DNA from 3 places in the Mesorhizobium sp. NPDC059025 genome. Region 1 is predicted to be linked to each of the others. Evidence: predicted binding sites of a transcription regulator. Region 1 holds the regulator's gene; each other region holds the start of a gene.
The links. The regulator LexA, encoded in region 1, represses DNA repair genes until DNA is damaged. The targets are predictions, from matches to a motif close to TGTTCNNNNTGTGTTCNG.
Positions count from the first base shown of each region.

Region 1 (5,878 bases):
GTGACGTATTGCTCAAGAAGGGCCGGGTTCTCGACGCCGCCGCGCTCTCGCTTGCCGCTTCCGCCAACCATCCGGCCGTTGCCGTGGTGCGCCGCCCTCTGGTGGCCATCATCGCCACCGGCGACGAGCTGCTTCCACCTGGTAGCACGCCGGGGCCGGATCAGATCATCTCGTCCAATGCCTATGGAGTGGCAGCGGCAGCTCAGTCCGTCGGTGCGCGTGCACTGGACCTTGGCATCGCCCCCGACAACAGGGGAGCAATAGCCGCCGCAATACGGCAGGCGGTCGAGGCTGGCGCCAACGTGATCGTCACGCTGGGTGGTGCTTCTGTCGGAGACCATGATCTCGTCCATGAGGTCCTGACCGGTGAAGGCATGACACTGGATTTCTGGAAGCTCGCCATGCGCCCCGGAAAACCACTGATGTTCGGCCGCATGGGTGCAATCCGCTGCATCGGGCTGCCCGGCAACCCCGTCGCTAGTCTGGTCTGCTCGCAACTCTTCCTGAACCCCCTGCTGGCGCAACTCGGTGGACGGCCTTTCAGCCAGAACATCCGCGAAGCGCGGCTCGCCACCAACATGGGAGCCAATGACCGCCGTCAGGATTACATCCGTGCCCGGGTCGAACTCGACGGCGACACATTGAGGGCTACCCCGTTTGGCGTGCAGGATTCCTCGATGCTCCGGACTCTCTCGGAGGCCAACGGCTTGATCATTCGAGCGCCGCACGCTGCGGCAGCAGAAGCCGGCTCCATCTGCAACGTATTGATGCTGCGCTGACCGTCGCTGGCAGATACACGTTCCGAAATAAATTAAGGTCTTCTTGCGGCGACTTTGTGCGAACGAGACCCGAGGATGCGGTCTCTGAGACAATACCGGGAGCCGACAACGTCACTTTGTTCGGGCTGTTCAGACTCCTGTCCGCCGCTGGCTCCCGGATATTTTCGGCTCACCTGAAGCGATGGGTGCGCCTGTTTTCGATGCTGTCAGCGGCAGTGGTACAACTGGATATCCAGTGCTGCCCCGGGCAGTTCATCTGACGATCACTTCACTGCGCGCTTCGGCAAGACAAGGTCATCGACCGTGTAGGTGTGGAATTCGCTTCTCGATACGGTGTCGAGCTTCCGGAATTTCTCCAGGAATACAGGATCGGAGAAAAACTCGCTGACATTGCCGGCACCGTGGATTGCTTCGACATTGACGACGGTTTCGCCGTCGGTGCTCTTGGCGAGCGTACTCCAGAGAAAACCTTCCTTGCGCTCTGCCACGTAGTGCACGACATCCTGGATGACAGCAAACGCCTCCTCCTGCTTTCCTGGATGGGCGTGAATGACGTTCACGACAAAAGTCGTTGACTGAGGAGATGCAGAAAAGGCTGCGGTAGGCTTGTCCATGAGTGTCTCCATCTGACGATTGCGGCGATCTTGCCGCGGCAACCTCTGGATATTCAGGACAGATGAGCAGATAAATGCCCATTCTCTCCCATCAATAACGAAGAAAATTCCGCAATTGGACAAGCTTGGACCACTCGGTATCTTCGTACAGGTTGCGGAAGCCGGTAGCTTTATCGGTGCCGCGCGCCGGCTCAGCCTTACGGCCTCGGCCGTCGGCAAGGCGATTGCGCGGCTCGAAAACGAAATGGGCGCCCGCCTCTTTCACCGCTCGACGCGGAGTATGGCTCTGACAGAGGAAGGCAGTTTCTTTCTCGAAACCTGCCGGCGCATTCAATCGGAATACGAGCAAGCGCAGATCCAGCTTGCGAGATCGCAGGCGAGCCCCCGAGGACAGCTTCGCGTCTCTCTCCCGCTCGCGGGCATGCTGTTGATGCCGACCATATCGGCCTTCATGGAACAATATCCGGATATCAATCTCGACCTTGATTTTACAGACCAGCTGGTCGACGTCATCGAAGAGGGCTTTGACGCGGTGATCCGCACCGGAGACATCCGGGACACGCGCCTGATAAGCCGCAAACTCGGTACTTTTCGGCACAAACTCGTCGCGGCACCGAAATATCTCGCCGAACATGGTACGCCCAGAGTGCCGGAGGACCTGCTCAAGCACCGCTGTCTCCACCATCGTTACGCGAATTCGGGGCGGCTCGAGCCCTGGCCCCTCGTGCGCAGCGGTTGTGACCTGAAACTCGATCTTCCCGTGACCACCGTTGCCAGCACGCTGGAGCCGCTGATCTACCTCGCCGAACGGTCCTTCGGTATCACCTGTCTGCCGCCGTTCGCCGTGTCTGCAGAACTGGCCGAAGGCAAGTTGGTATCGCTGCTGACGGATTATCTCGGCGAAACGGGTACGTTCCGAATATTGTGGCCGACAAATCGCCATCTCTCGCCCAAAGTACGGGTTTTCGTGGACTACATGGCTGAGAATCTATTTGCCGAGTAAGGGTAGGGCAGCATCCTTCGGCCTGCTCTGCGACGGGAGATATGGCAACAGGGAACAGCCTGGCTTCTTGCTAGGCTGAACAAAGCGTCAACAAATTCATTAAACTTTAAATGGTTGCGGAACACAAATGGAACAGATAGTGTTTGTTCCGGGTTTGTTTTTCTGATTCCGGTTCCGTTCCACGGAGGGTGGCGATGCTGACACGCAAGCAACATGAGCTTTTGCTCTTCATCCATGAACGGCTGAAGGAAAGCGGAATCCCCCCTTCTTTCGACGAAATGAAAGAGGCGCTGGACCTGGCCTCCAAGTCAGGAATCCACAGGCTAATAACTGCTCTGGAGGAACGTGGCTTCATCCGCCGATTGCCGAACCGGGCTCGCGCGCTGGAAGTGCTGCGGTTGCCGGATTCGATTGCTCCCGGCCTTAACGCAGCCAGGAAGTTTTCTCCGGCGGTCATCCAGGGCAGCCTGGGGCGTTCTGTACCCAAGGAGCCGCAACGCCTGCAGGCGCCTAGCAATGACGACGACGTCGCAGCTTCCGTTTCCATCCCCGTGATGGGACGCATCGCTGCCGGTGTACCGATCGACGCGATCCAGCACCGCACCCATTCGATTTCCGTACCGCCGGACATGATTTCGGGAGGCGAGCACTACGCCCTGGAAGTCAAAGGCGACTCCATGATCGAAGCCGGCATTTTCGATGGCGATACGGTCATCATCCGCAATGCCAATTCGGCCAATCCCGGCGAGATCGTCGTGGCATTGGTCGATGAGGAAGAGGCGACGCTCAAGCGTTTCCGTCGCAAGGGCGCCTCGATTGCGTTGGAAGCAGCCAATCCTGCCTATGAAACACGAATCTTTGGACCGGATCGGGTCAAGGTACAAGGTAAACTGGTCGGATTGATCCGTCGCTATTAGACCGGACACCCTACAAATTTAGCCGACTACAGATTGCCGGAAACAGACTTTCCGGGAAATTGTGTGTCTGAATGGGCGGGGTGGTTTGAGTTCAACGGTTTGGGCTTGGATTTAGGCGTGTTTTCAAGGCGAGGCGGCAATCCCCTCGCCTCGCGCGTAAATTCACGCTGGACATGCCAGGGTCGATCTTTGGCATCGATCGCGAACAAGATATTAGCCGGCTTATCTGGCAAGGAATCGAAGCGCACCGCAGCACTGCCGACGCGGGCCAGATCCTGCTTGGTGACCACCACCACAGTCGGATCGTTGCAGGGATCTGGTGCGGTCGCATCGTCGATCACAATGAGTGCCGCGACTCCGCAAGCCGATCTGGCTGCATCGATGCGAGCGGTCGTCACCACGACAGCCCCAGATGGATGGCGAGCGAAGCACAGCTGGCGAGTGCACAGGAATGGCGTGCCAAGCGGCATGTCGAGTGCATTTTCGACAGTCAGTTCGACGTCACTCGAAACATCTTCTGGCAAGACCGTCGTCTCTACGTTGAGCGCCCGGCGCCAGTTGTCGAGCGTGAAGGGATTGGGTCGTGCCCGGCTGACAGCGAGTTTGTCATCGCCGACTGGCAGGGCAACGAGCCGTGCGTCCTCCGAGATCAACACATCGGGCGTTTCTACATTGCCCATCGCTATCAGACCGGCCAGCACAAAGGGCAATGCCAGCAAACGTAGCCATGTCGTCGCCATCGCACCGATGGCAAGCGCCACGGCAATGAAGAGCACCGATTGCGTCGAGACAAGGCCAACCCCGTCGACCGGGGAGCGCTGCGAAATCCAGTCCGCGATCACCATCATCACCGTCAGTCCCTTGCCCATCGCATAGAGAAACGGTTCATCGGCGCCAAACGGCATGGCAATCGCGCTGAGAACGGCAGCCAGCATGACAAACGAAACCACTGGCATCACCGCCAGGTTGGCGAACAAACTCAGGGGTGAGACCCGCTGGAAATGCCAGACCGCGAACAGCGCCGTGGCAAGGCCGGCGATGATCGAGGTTGCAGCCATGCCAGCAACCGCAATCAGCGACTTGTGCGCGAGAAAGCCGGTGAACGAGCGTGCCAGCGGTGCCGGGGTAGGCATGACTTCGCGCCGTTGCGCCCAAGCCGCATACGCGCCGATCAAGGCGGCAGTCGCGGCGAACGACATTTGGAAAGACGGACCGACCACTTCATGCGGCGCGGTCAGGATCACGATCATCGCCGAGATGGCCAGGTTGCGCATCGACAGCGCCGCTCGGTCGAACAGCACCGCAATCAGCATCACCGACAGCATGATGAAACTACGCTCCGCCGCGACCACCACCCCGGAGATCGCGAGATATGCGGAAATCGAACAAATGGCTGCGAACGCAGCATATTTCTTGACCGGCCGGCGCGCTGAGAAATCCGGAAACAACGCGAAAGCGCCGCGCAGCAGTAACATCACGGTTCCTGCGACGAGTGCCATGTGCAGGCCGGATATCGAGATGATGTGATAGATACCCGTCCTTCGCATGGCTTCGTTGACGGAGTTCGGAATGCCGGCGCGCACGCCGACAATCAGTGCCGCGGCGATCTCGCCCTCAGGCCCACCAATCGAAGCGCGAATGCGATCCGCGATCGTTTCGCGTGCGGTCTCGACGGCCACCGACAGCCGAGTGGGCAGCGATGCAGGTACCTTCTCCAGGGGTTCAAGCTTCGGCTTGCCCATGAAGAACCCAGTCGCGCCGATCCCGTCGAAATAGCTTTCGAAAGAAAAATCATAGCCGCCGGGCCGCACCGGACCGGCTGGCGGCATCAGCCGGGCATAGCCGGAAACGATCGACCCGGCGCGGATTTCGGCCGGCATTGCCAAAGCCGAAAGCCGCACCCGCTCCGGCTGATAGCGTAGCTTGGGCTTTTCAGTACCGATGACGTCGAGCGTCAGCCGCGTGCGTCCACTGGCCATCGGCTCGACTGAAATGACGCGGCCTGTCACCCTGGTCGACACCTGTGCTCCCAGTACGTTGCTCGGCATGCGCCACGTCTCGACCTTGCCGGCAAGGATACCGAGCACGAGGAAGAGGACGGCCATCGCGGCGAGATGCAAGCCAAGGCGGGAGCGTGAAAGCAGCGCAATGACAGCAAGGACAGCACTGCCGGCAATCAACTGCGCGAAGGCAGGCTCGCGATCGAGTGAGAAATAGACCGTCGCTCCAGCCCCGAGAAAGACCGGCGCGAACAGGAACGCGACGCCGCGATCCAGCTCCAACGCGATCGCCCCGGCGAACGGGCCGCGCAGGTCCCCGCCAATCAGCTTTCGCAAGTTCTGCCAGCGGGTTTCCAGCCACGGCTTGTCGCCGGAAGGCATATCCAGGGCATCGGAACGAGGATGCTGGCGCGCTGCCAGCAGATCATCGAGCGATGATGGCATTCCGATCGGCTGAATGTCAGGCGATGCCGCCGCGGCATTGCTGTCATCGACGGCCGGAGACACGAATAGAAGACGCTCGTTGATGCCCTGTTCGGCATCAGCGCCCCCTCGCCCAACCCTC
Region 1 is NZ_JBHYIM010000001.1:705,356-711,233, reverse strand. It holds gene glp (gephyrin-like molybdotransferase Glp) at 1-779, shown strand, start outside; gene ACFWYE_RS03440 (antibiotic biosynthesis monooxygenase) at 1,043-1,393, opposite strand; gene ACFWYE_RS03435 (LysR family transcriptional regulator) at 1,509-2,396, shown strand; gene lexA (transcriptional repressor LexA) at 2,591-3,313, shown strand; gene ACFWYE_RS03425 (ComEC/Rec2 family competence protein) at 3,340-5,878, opposite strand, start outside.

Region 2 (5,878 bases), on a different contig from region 1:
CTCACCACCTTTCGCCATCAGATCGCGCGCCATCGCGCAGAACTCGTCGATGTAGAACTGGTAGTTGGTGAACAGAACGAAGTTCTGGAAATGCTGCGGGCTTGTCGCCGTATAGTGGGTCAGCCGGTGCAGGGAGTAGTCGATGCGCTGGGCGGTGAAGGGGGCCAGCGGTCGTGGGTCGCCCAGCGCCACTTCGAAGGTGCCGTTGGCGATCTGGTCGTCGGTGCCGTCAAGATCCGGCACATCGAACAAGTCGCGGATCGGCCGGCGGATGCGCTCGGCCGCTGCGCTGTCGACATAGGTCCCTTCAAGGAAGGCGAAGTGCACGGGGATCGGCGTCTCCGATTCCGAAACGATGACCGGAACGCCATGGTTGCGCATGATCAGCCGCAGTTGTTCGGTCAGGTAGCTTTGGAACAGGTCCGGCCGGGTGATCGTGGTCGAGAACTGGCCAGGTGTCGGCATGTGACCGTAGGCCTGGCGCGAGTCCACCTGGGTGAAGGAATTGGTGACGACGCTCACCTCGGGATAGAAGGCGCGGTAGCGTTTGTCGTTGTCGCCGCCGGCAGCCAGCGCCGAGAAGGAATCGCGCAGGAACTTGGTGTTGCGTTCATACAGCGCGCGCAGCGCCGCGACGGCCTTGCCAGCATCGTCAAAGGATTGCCGGGCGTAGGGCTCCGGCATGACCACGGTTTCAATCGCTTGTGGGTAGATTCGCTTTTCCATGACCCATTATAGAGATGGAAAATGACAGTTGGGAGGGGTGTCCCTCGGACGGTTCGCTATTTGCTTTTTTAGATGCTGCTGCAGCATTCAGGCGCGCTGCAGACTCACCAGCAGGACCAGTCCAAGTCCCGTTTTCTTGGGTGCTGGCGCTTCTATGGTCGAACCGGCATTGGCACGCATCATCGGCACTGCCAGAACCGGTGCTGCAAGCAACAGCAAGATCAGTGTTGCACGGGGCAGAAGCCTCAGCAGGGTGATGGCGTTTTGCGCAAACGAGGTCATGGCGTTTCGTCTCGATCAAAATGAACTGGAGCAGGTGGTGCCGCATCGCAGGCCAGCCTGGTTCCAGCCGTGGTCCAGCCGTGCATTCTCTGCAACGAGGATCGCAAAACCCATGCCGAACAGCGCCGTCAGCAGGCAGACGATTGTGAAGCGGCGCGCGAACATCTGGGTGTCTCTCCTTCAATGTCGGAGAGAATGCCGCAACGTGGCTGAACCTCTTCTGAGATTGCCGTTCATCCAGGGTTCAAAATGATTGACGGGAAATTGAAACGTCCTGACTTGTCCTCCCGTTCTGAAAAGGGGGGAGCTTGTCTTTTCGGCACCATAAGAAAAGGCGCCTCCGCGTGGCGGAAACGCCTTGCCGTCATGTCGTTACGGGCTGTCCGGTTACAGCTTGGTCCAGGTCTGGCTCTTGCAGATCAGGCCGCCCAGCACGCAACCGCTCATCTTGAGCGAACTGCCGGACAGCGAAGCCTTGCCGTTATAGGTCTTGTCGGTGTCCGGATCGGTGATCGTGCCGGAATATTTGCCGTCGCCGGCAGCCTTGAATGATCCGATGGTCTTGCCGGCGTGCTTGCCGGTCTTCAGCGTGATCGAGAACGAGCCGCCGCCCGAGATCGCGGCAGTCGCGCCGGATGCGGTCTTCCAGTTGCCTTCGATCGGGTCGGCGAGCGCCATACCCGACATGATCAATGTGGCAGCAAGTGCCAGGCTGACTTTGCGAAACATCGAGTTCCTCCCTTTGCGCTTCAACTGGACGCCGGGTCCAGCCTCTCCATCCCTTACGCTCAGGTAAGCTAATCCAGTCCCCGGTAAAACAAAAGCCGTGCCGCTGGGGAAGGAAAGCTGCTTTTCTTTGACCTTCGTAAGACGTTGGAAATGCGCGATTTCAATTTCTTACCAAAATGGAAGCTTCGCCGTGGTTAGCGAAACCTTGTTTTCGCAGTCGCGAATTTTCATCGAATTTGAATGGAAACCCCGCAATCGCGCCCTTGCTATCCTTAACGGTTCCTCACGTTTACTTCTTGTTTTAGCTTTGTTTTCCTCAAATTAAGCAAGCCATTTAACGACGGATTCAAGCGTCCCCGGCATCCTGTGAAGCATCGGAAGAGCGCACGTCCACACCAAGAAACGGACGGCGGCTTTCAGGAGCAACAGGGTCAGACAAGGGGATTTCAAATGGCACGTTTCGAAATGCTTGAAGCTGGGGTCGGCACGATGGGCGCAACCGCGCAGGCCGACATTCTCTTCGAACTTGGCGTGATGTATGCAACCGGCCGCGATTGCGAGACCGATGTCATTGCCGCTCACAAATGGTTCAACATCGCGGCCATCAAGGGTTCGCTGCGGGCCGCCGAATGGCGCTCGGAACTCTCGTCGGCAATGTCCAAGGGCGAAATCGCACAGGCGCTGCGCGATGCCCGCGAATGGATGACCACGCACTGATTTCCATCCCAAAGGGACGGTGACGCCGCTCCAACGGCGCATACCAAGGAAGGCGACCGGCTAGCCGGATCGACCGGACAACAGGGAAGACTTCCTCAGGCTCTGCTCGGGGGAATAGCGAGAAAACCGCGACCGGTCGTGACAAGACCGGCGCGGTTTTCGCTTTGTTCGGCCGGGCTTGACGAACGACGGTTTTTTTCACCCATTCTCGATCGTGCGCGACAAAGGGGAGCGCAAAATGGGAGAGTTAGAGTGAAAACAACAAAATTCCTGGGCACAGCGCTGTTGCTGACGGCGTTGAGCACCTCTGTGGCTTATGCCGAAGACATTTCCATCGCGGTTGTTGGACCGATGACGGGGCAGCTCGCCACGATCGGCGATCAATTCAAGCAGGGCGCACAGGCAGCCGCCGAGGCGATCAACGCTGCTGGCGGCGTGGGGGGACGGCAGATCAAGCTGGACATAGAAGATGACCAGTGCGACCCCAAGCAGGCGGTTTCGGTGGCCAACCGGATCGTCGGCAACGGCGTCAAGTTCATCGATGGCCATGCATGCTCGGGTTCGAGCATTCCGGCTTCCGCTGTCTACGCCGAGGCAGGCGCGCTGATGATGAGCCCCGCCTCCTCGAACCCGTTGATGACCGACGACGCGGCCAAGAAAGGCTGGTCGACCATCATGCGTCTTTATACCCGTGACGATGCACAGGGCGCCTTTATCGGCCCCTGGATCGCCAGGAAATATGCCGGCAAGAATGTTGTCGTTCTGCACGACAAGAGCGCATACGGCCAGGGCGTTGCCGACGCCGTGAAGAAGACGATGAACGAGGCCGGTCTCAAGGACGTCCTTTACGAAGGCATCAATGCCGGCGAGAAGGATTATTCGGCGCTCGTCACCAAGCTGAAGGACCTCAAGGCCGACGTCGTCTACTTCGGCGGCTATCACCCCGAAGGCGGGCTGATCATGCGTCAGGCGGCCGAGCAGGGTCTCAAGTTCCAGCTCATCATGCCGGATTCCATCGCCAGCCCTGAATTCTGGCAGGTCGCCGGCCCAGCCGGCGAGGGCACGATGTTCGTGTTCCCATCGGATCCACAGGCGCGGCCGGAAGCCAAGGAAGCCATCGAGAAGATCAAGGGCAAGGGTTTCGCTCCGGAAGGCTTCACGCTGTTCTCCTATGCAACGATCCAGGCCATAGCCGAAGGCGTCAAACGCGCCGGCAGCGATGATCCGGCCAAGGTTGCCGCAGCGCTGAAGGATGGCAAACCGATCAGCACCGTCGTGGGAGAGGTTGTCTTCGATGAGAAGGGCGACCTCAAGAACGCCAAATACGACATCAATCAGTGGCATGACGGCAAATATGCGCCGATCAAACAGGATTGATCCTTGGCAGGTTTCTGCTGAACAGAAGAATGGCTGGGCTCGTCCCGGCCATTCTGATTTTCCGATGCTTCGACAAGACTGAAGCGAGTTTTGACTTCGATCACAAGAATTGATCATTGCATTAACCGGACGCATGCAATGCAGCCCGGATGGGCTTGACGAACTGCAAATTTTTGCGCCCATTGCACGCAAGCGCAGCCGGGAGGGCTTGCGCAAGGCAATGGGAGGGTTCGAGTTGAAATCAGCAAAGTTCCTGGGCGCAGCCGTGTTTGCCACGGTGCTCAGCGCCTCGGCGGCATACGCCGAAGATATTTCCATCGCGGTGGTCGGCCCGATGACCGGTCAGCTCGCTCCGATCGGTGATCAGTTCAAGCAGGGCGCCAATGCCGCTGCCGCGGCGATCAACGAAAAGGGCGGCATCGGTGGCAAGAAGATCAAGATCGTCGTCGAAGACGATGCCTGCGATCCCAAGCAGGCCGTTTCAGTCGCCAACCGCATCGCGGCTGCAGGCATCAAGTTCGTTGATGGTCACGCCTGTTCCGGCTCCACCATCCCGGCGTCTGCCATCTATGCCGAGAACGGCATTGTCATGATCACGCCGGCTTCGTCCAATCCGGAATTGACCGAAGCTGCCTTCAAGAAGGGCTGGCCGACGATCCTGCGCCTCTACATCCGTGACGATGCCGGCGGCAACTTCGTCGGTCCTTGGATCGCCAAGAAATATGCCGGCAAGAATGTCGTGCTGCTGCACGACAAGAGCGCCTACGGTCAGGGCGCTGCGGATGCGGTCAAGAAGACCATGAATGAAGGTGGCCTGAAGGAAGTCGCTTATGAAGGCATCAACGCCGGTGAGAAGGACTATTCGGCGCTGGTCACCAAACTCAAGGAACTGAAGGCGGATGTCGTTTATTTCGGCGGCTATCATCCGGAAGGTGGCTTGATCAAACGTCAGGCCAAGGAACAGAACTTCGATTTCCAGCTGATCATGCCGGATAGCCTTTCCAATCCCGAATTCTGGCAGATCGCCGGCCCGGCTGGCGAAGGCACGATGTTCGTGTTCCCGTCCGATCCCCAGGCCAAGCCTGAGGCCAAGGACGCTGTTGAGAAGATCAAGGCCGGTGGCTTCTCGCCGGAAGGCTTCACGCTGTTCTCTTATGGCGTCATCCAGGCGGTTGCCCAAGGCATCGAACGCGCCGGTTCGGAAGACCCGGCCAAGGTGGCGGCGGCATTGAAGGACGGCAAGCCCATCAGCACGGTCGTTGGTGAGATCACCCTCGACGAAAAGGGCGACATCAAGGATCCGAAGTTCGACATCAACCAGTGGCACGACGGCAAGTACGCGCCGATCAAGCTGGACTGAGTTCGTCGGCTCGATTTCCATCGGAGAATGGCCGGGCCTGTTCCGGCCATTCTCTTTTTGAAAGGGGCGATACCAGCCGCTCAGGCATCCGTTTCGACAAACCTCACGAGCACGGTGCCATCGGTTACCTGCGCACCCTCGGCCGCGATCTCTGCGATGGTGCCGTCATGAGGGGCGGCGATCGTATGCTCCATTTTCATGGCCTCCAGGATCAGCAGCGGCTGTCCCTTGACCACGGTTTCACCCGGTCCCGAGCGCACCACCTTGACCAGCCCAGGCATCGGCGCGCGCAAATTGCCGGCGCCTGTGCCCGCGTCATCCGCCTTGGCGAGCGGGTCCGGAACGCCGAAATTGTAACCGGTCGCGCCGGAGAAGACGGTGACGTGCTCCGGCCAGCGAGCCAACCGTTTGCCGCTACCGGCACGCAGCGAATGGATGCCATTGTCGGTGGCGACGTCGAACCCGCCGTCGGTGCGTGCGGTGATCCGGGCGCTGATGGTGCTTTCGCCTGCCTTGAGTGCGATGTTCCGAGCGCCCGCATGGAAATGGGCGTAGCCGACAAGCGATGACCACGGATTGGACGGATCGCGATTTTCCGCAACATCGGCGGCTGCGAGTGCCGCCGTGGCGATGACCTCGTCGCCTGGAGCGGGAATGGTGGTCAGTTTTTCCTGCTTACGGCCGATC
Region 2 is NZ_JBHYIM010000002.1:685,820-691,697, reverse strand. It holds gene ACFWYE_RS07655 (AMP nucleosidase) at 1-726, opposite strand, end outside; gene ACFWYE_RS07650 (hypothetical protein) at 814-1,008, opposite strand; gene ACFWYE_RS07645 (hypothetical protein) at 1,024-1,173, opposite strand; gene ACFWYE_RS07640 (DUF2147 domain-containing protein) at 1,396-1,737, opposite strand; gene ACFWYE_RS07635 (sel1 repeat family protein) at 2,188-2,454, shown strand; gene ACFWYE_RS07630 (ABC transporter substrate-binding protein) at 2,707-3,831, shown strand; gene ACFWYE_RS07625 (ABC transporter substrate-binding protein) at 4,067-5,191, shown strand; gene ACFWYE_RS07620 (acetyl/propionyl/methylcrotonyl-CoA carboxylase subunit alpha) at 5,272-5,878, opposite strand, start outside.
Region 2: the regulator LexA is predicted to act here: its motif matches at 2,035-2,052, upstream of ACFWYE_RS07635 (sel1 repeat family protein).

Region 3 (5,878 bases), 250 kb from region 1:
GAGAGGGGAACGGCATGCCGAGCTACGAAAGCCTGTTCAACGCCTTCGTGACACTGCTCGTGACCATCGACCCGCCGGGACTCGCCCCGCTTTTCCTTGCCGTGACGCGCGGCATGAATCGTGAGCAGCGAAGCCAGGTATCCGTTCGCGCCTCGATCATCGGCTTTCTGGTCATCGCGCTGTTTGCGGTGGCAGGCGCCTCGATCCTTTCGGTGTTCGGCATCACATTGCCTGCTTTCCGCGTAGCCGGCGGCTTCCTGCTGTTCTTCATCGCCTTCGAGATGGTTTTCGAGCGCCGGCAGGACCGCAAGGAAAAAAGCGCGGATGTGGCGATCACCAAGGATCACATCCACAACATCGCGGCTTTCCCGCTGGCGATCCCGCTGATCGCAGGCCCCGGCGCCATTTCGGCCACCGTCCTGCTGTCCAGTTCGTTCCAAGGCCTTGGAGGGCAGCTGGCGCTGCTCGGCATCATCCTCGCCTGCCTGCTCATCACCTATCTGGTGTTCGTGCTGGCGGAGCGCATCGACGGCATTCTCGGCCAGACCGGGCGCTCGATCCTGACCCGGCTGCTCGGCGTGATCCTTGCCGCGCTCGCCGTCCAGTTCGTGGCCGACGGTATCAAGGCTCTGGCAGCGAGCTGACCGACCCAACGTACAATCGCACTGCCTTGCAGGCTGCCTCAGCCGGCAGCGGTATCGACCACCTCGAAATCGTGGGTAACGGTCGCCGTCTTGCCCATCATGATCGAGGCCGAGCAGTATTTTTCCGCCGACAGCTGAACCGCCCGCTTGACCTTGTCGTGTGACAGTCCCTTGCCTTTGACGATGAAGTGCATGTGAATGCGCGTGAACACCTTCGGATCGGTCGCTGCACGATCGGAATCGAGTTCCACGACACAATCCTCGACCTGCTCGCGCCCCTTTTCGAGGATGTGCACAACGTCGATGGCCGAACAGCCGCCCGTACCGATCAAAAGCAGTTCCATGGGGCTCGGGCCGGGTGTCTTGCCGTCATCGCCATGCGTCGTGCCCAGAACCAGCTTGTGGCCACTGCCGGACTCGCCCACGAATGTGCGACCCTCGACCCATTTGATCCGCGCCTTCATCCCTGCTTCCCTGTCTCTTCGCGTCCGTCCTACGGCATTTCGGCCAGCAATGCCTTGACGACATTGGCTGAATTCGTTGACGCCAGTGCCATGAAAGTCGCCATCTGATTGGCGCCTTCTCCACCGCCGGCGAGGTCCGACAGGCTGCGCACCGCCAGGAACGGAACGTTGTTGCTGTAGGTCACATGTGCGACCGCGGCACTTTCCATGTCGAGCACCTTGGCATCGAATGTCTTGTGCACATAGTCACGAAATTCGGCATTGTCGACGAAAGCCTGGCCGGAAACACCATTGCCGCCGACGATGATCTTCGGCGGGCTGGCAAGGCATTTGTTCTCGGGTGCACAGGCCTGCAGCTCCAGCCTGGCAGCGACCTTGCGGGCAGCGTCGAGCAAGGCCGGATCGGACGGGAACCAGAATTTCGTCTCTTCGGCGGTATCGCCCTGCCTGGTAACCGTCACAGAGCGCGGCACGATCATGCCGTAGCCCGCAAACTGATCCTTCGGGATGAAGGGCGGAATTTCGTAACCGTCGCCGACCTTGCGGGCGAAAACCGCTTCCAGATATTCGCCCCACTGATCGGCGACGACGACATCGCCGATGCTGAGGGCCGGGTCGACGCCGCCGGCAATGCCGGAAAACACCACGGACGTCACGACAAACCGGTCGAGCGCCACCTGCATGGTCATGGCCGCATTGACCATGCTGACGCCACTCAGGAACAGCACGACGTCCTTACCGGCCAGCTTGCCGATGATGAACTGGCGGCCGTTGATCTCGTGTTCGGTTCGATCCGACAGATCGGCCTGCAGCGCCATCCATTCAGGTGGGAAGGCCGACACGACCGCGATGCGCGGCTTGTCATCGAGCCGCTCCGCAGCCGAAACGGCAGCGGACAACATGGTGAAGAACAGCAGGCCGATCGCAATCAGGCGTGCGAATGCACTCATGCCGTAGCTCATCGCCGGATCACCAGGTCATGTCTGTGGGCTGGGGAATTCCGCCCATCAGCAATCAGAACGGGATTTCATCGTCCAGTTCGCGCGAACCGCCACCGCCGCCACCGCGATTGCCGTTTCCACCGCCAAAGCCGCCACCAGCCGAGCCGCGGCCGCCACCGCCACCGAAGTCGCTCGGGCCGGACTGGCCAAAGCTGTCGCGGTTGCCACCGGAATAACCGACCTGGCCACCTTCGCCCTGCCCGCCACGCGCGTCGAGCATCTGCAATTCGCCCCGGAATTTCTGCAGCACGACTTCGGTCGTATAACGCTCCTGGCCGCTCTGGTCCTGCCATTTACGGGTCTGCAACTGACCCTCGACATAAACCTTCATGCCCTTCTTCAGATACTGCTCGGCCACCTTGGCGAGCTGGTCATTGAAGATGACGACGTTGTGCCACTCGGTCTTTTCCTTGCGTTCGCCCGAGTTCTTGTCGCGCCAGCTTTCCGAGGTGGCGATACGGATGTTGACGACCGGCTCACCCGAGTTCAGCCGGCGGATTTCGGGATCCGCACCCAGATTCCCCACCAGAATGACCTTGTTGACGCTGCCAGCCATCACACTTCTCCGCGCTCGTCCGAAACCAGAATTCTCGCCGCACCATATAGGCTGAGGAACCTGCCCGCCTCCACGGACATGCCTTTCCCACAACGTTTTTTGTTCTATTTCTGTTCTAGTTCCCGCACTGGCTATTTGTCAAGGAATGTCAGCAAAAGTGCCGGCCTGGCTTCATTTCAGGTCCTCGCCCCGAGAAGGCTCTTGCCAAACCAATAAGTATCCACTTATGTTTTGGTATGATCGAATCCGAAATCTTCAAGGCCCTGGCCGACCCGACACGGCGCGCGCTGTTTGAACGGCTGGTCGACGACGAGATGACCGTCTCTGAACTGCGCGCCGGCACGCCGGTGTCCCAACCGGCGGTCTCCCAGCATCTTGCCGTGCTGCGCGGCGCCGGGCTGGTGAGAGAACGCCGTGTCGGCCGCAATGCCTTTTACCGAGCCGCCCCGGAAGGATTATCGCCGCTGCTCACCTGGATCGAACGCTACCGCACCTTCTGGCCTGATCGCATCGAAAGGCTGAAGACCGTGTTGAAGGAGATGGATCAATGACCTCGCCCAGCCGCGATGACATCGTTGTTGAATGCGATCTGCCGGAAGCGCCAGAAAAAGTTTGGCGCGCACTCACCGAGCCGGACATCGTCGCGGCCTGGTTGCTGCCGAACGACATCAGGAGCGAAACCGGGCAGCGATTTTCGCTCGGCGCCGAGGGCCGCATCGCCTGCACGGTGCTTGAGGCGGAACCTGGCCGCCTGCTGCGCTATTCCTGGCGCGAAACAGGCGGATCCGGTGCGGGAGAGGGGTTCGACAGTGTCGTCACCTTCGAACTGACACATGCCGCCGACGGCGGCACGCATTTGCGTGTCGTGCATGACGGCTTTGTCTCAACGGCCGCCTGCAACATGTCCGAAGCGGGCTGCAGCGTCGCCGTCGATGCGCCCAAGCCCACCAGAATTTTCACTGCGGCCAACACGCCGCAATGGCGCATGGCCGCCTGAACGGGAGGAATCAACATATGTCCGGTGTCGCCAATCTTGTGCCGATGGTGATCGAGCAGTCGAGCCGCGGCGAGCGTGCTTTCGACATCTTCTCCCGGCTGCTGCGTGAACGCATCATCTTCGTCAACGGCCAGATAGAGGACAACATGGCCGCCATCATCTGCGCGCAATTGCTGTCGCTGGAGGCGGACAATCCGGACAAGGAGGTGTCGCTCTACATCAACTCACCCGGCGGCGTGGTCAGTTCCGGCTTCGCCATCTACGACACGATGCGTTACATCTCCTGCCCGGTGTCGACAGTCTGCATGGGCTTTGCGGCTTCGATGGGTTCGTTCCTGCTGATGGCTGGAGACCCGGGCAGGCGCATCGCGCTCCCCAACAGCAAGATCGTGCTGCATCAACCGCTGGGCGGCTTCCAGGGCCAGGCCTCGGACATCCAGCGGCACGCCGAGGACATCCTGAAAACCAAGCGGCAGATGATTGATCTCTATGCCCAGCACTGCGGGCGCACGGTCGAGGACGTCGAGAACACGCTCGACCGAGACCACTTCATGAACGCGGAGGAAGCCAGGGCATGGGGCCTGGTCGACCATGTCTACGACACGCGCAAACGGGCGGCCTAGGACAGCCAGATCGTCGTCCATCCAATCCGATGGATCGATGGGCACTGGTCGTCACGGGTCAAGACGCCTATGTTAGCACTATGACCATCGCCCGCCTCTCGCCATCATCGTGTCTGACTGCACTTGCAGTTGCCCTTTTTTCGACAGCGACAGGATTTGCCGGGGAAGCCGGCAAGCAGGCTGCAAAGCCCCTGCCCGGCGTCAATGGCGGCTACAGCATCGTCAAACCAGCCACACCGCAACCGGAGCCGGACGATTATGATCCAGCCTCCGGCCGCCAGTTCAAGGTTGGCAACACGGACGTCCGCATTTCCGGCTCGGTGATCGTGGATGTCGGTGCAGGCAACCTTCCTGCCCCACGCCGGTAGTCCAAGCAAAATCCGGCGATCCGTACCTCCGACAGCCGTGTTGTCGGCGCGACCTGCCGCAAATCGCAGATATCGCCGAGCGCGTATCACCTCAAAAGAACAGCCCCGCCGCTGCGCCTTGGCATGCGGACGGGGCTTTTTAGGGCTTTACCCAGTTTTTCCGGGAGCGTTTTACCGGCTTTGGGTTTCGGGTGCTTCGCGGCTCGCGGCCGACGACCCGACTAATGGTCTCTGATTGTAAGGGGATCGGCAGGTCACGGTTTGCGCGGGAAAGGCTCCGCCTTTCCTGACACCTATGCCCGCCGTGGCTCCAACGACAGATGGAGCCTGAAGGGACTGTCCGGTGGGGTCATGCCTCGCTCCTGTTGCTGGTTGCTCTTGCCGTCTGCCCGAACTCTCACTCGTTTTGGTCTGCGGCGCCTCGCAGACCGCCTTCCGGCTCGAGGATCGCCACGGGGCGATCGGTTCAGGCGACGGCTAACCTTGCGCCTTCACTTCCGCAGCGTCAACCGGCGGCCGGGCGATTACGGAAATTGTGATCGGAACGGTCCGGAACGTCACGTTCTGCTGACATCGCATTGTCAGGAGCGCGTTCAGCCTTTGTTCTTTTTTGCTTGCCCGCTCGCGCGAAAGGCGGTTAAACGCTCAAAGTAGCCGGAGAGTCTCGATCTCGCGGTGAAAATACCCATATGAGCGGGCGGCGGCTGGGTTCGCCAATCCGAAACATTGCAAGCTGAGGCGGCGGAGCGGCATGGCCGACCATAAGTACATTTCCATTCGCGGCGCGCGCGAACACAATCTGAAGAACGTCGACCTGGATCTGCCGCGTGACAGTCTCGTGGTGATGACCGGCTTGTCCGGTTCAGGCAAATCGTCTCTCGCCTTCGACACCATTTATGCCGAAGGGCAGCGCCGCTACGTCGAAAGCCTTTCGGCCTATGCCCGCCAGTTCCTGGAGATGATGCAGAAGCCGGACGTCGACCAGATCGATGGTCTGTCGCCCGCCATCTCGATCGAGCAGAAGACGACGTCGCGCAACCCGCGTTCGACCGTCGGCACCGTTACCGAAATCTACGACTACATGCGCCTGCTTTTCGCGCGCGTGGGCGTGCCCTACTCGCCGGCCACCGGCCTGCCGATCGAGAGCCAGACCGTTTCGCAGATGGTCGATCGCGTGCTGACCCTGGAGGAAGGCACCCGCCTCTACATCACGGCGCCAATGGTG
Region 3 is NZ_JBHYIM010000001.1:450,963-456,840, reverse strand. It holds gene ACFWYE_RS02120 (MarC family protein) at 15-644, shown strand; gene ACFWYE_RS02115 (OsmC family protein) at 683-1,108, opposite strand; gene ACFWYE_RS02110 (5'-methylthioadenosine/S-adenosylhomocysteine nucleosidase) at 1,138-2,058, opposite strand; gene ssb (single-stranded DNA-binding protein) at 2,123-2,665, opposite strand; gene ACFWYE_RS02100 (ArsR/SmtB family transcription factor) at 2,902-3,216, shown strand; gene ACFWYE_RS02095 (SRPBCC domain-containing protein) at 3,213-3,662, shown strand; gene ACFWYE_RS02090 (ATP-dependent Clp protease proteolytic subunit) at 3,680-4,285, shown strand; gene ACFWYE_RS02085 (hypothetical protein) at 4,366-4,653, shown strand; gene uvrA (excinuclease ABC subunit UvrA) at 5,405-5,878, shown strand, end outside.
Region 3: the regulator LexA is predicted to act here: its motif matches at 2,766-2,783, upstream of ssb (single-stranded DNA-binding protein).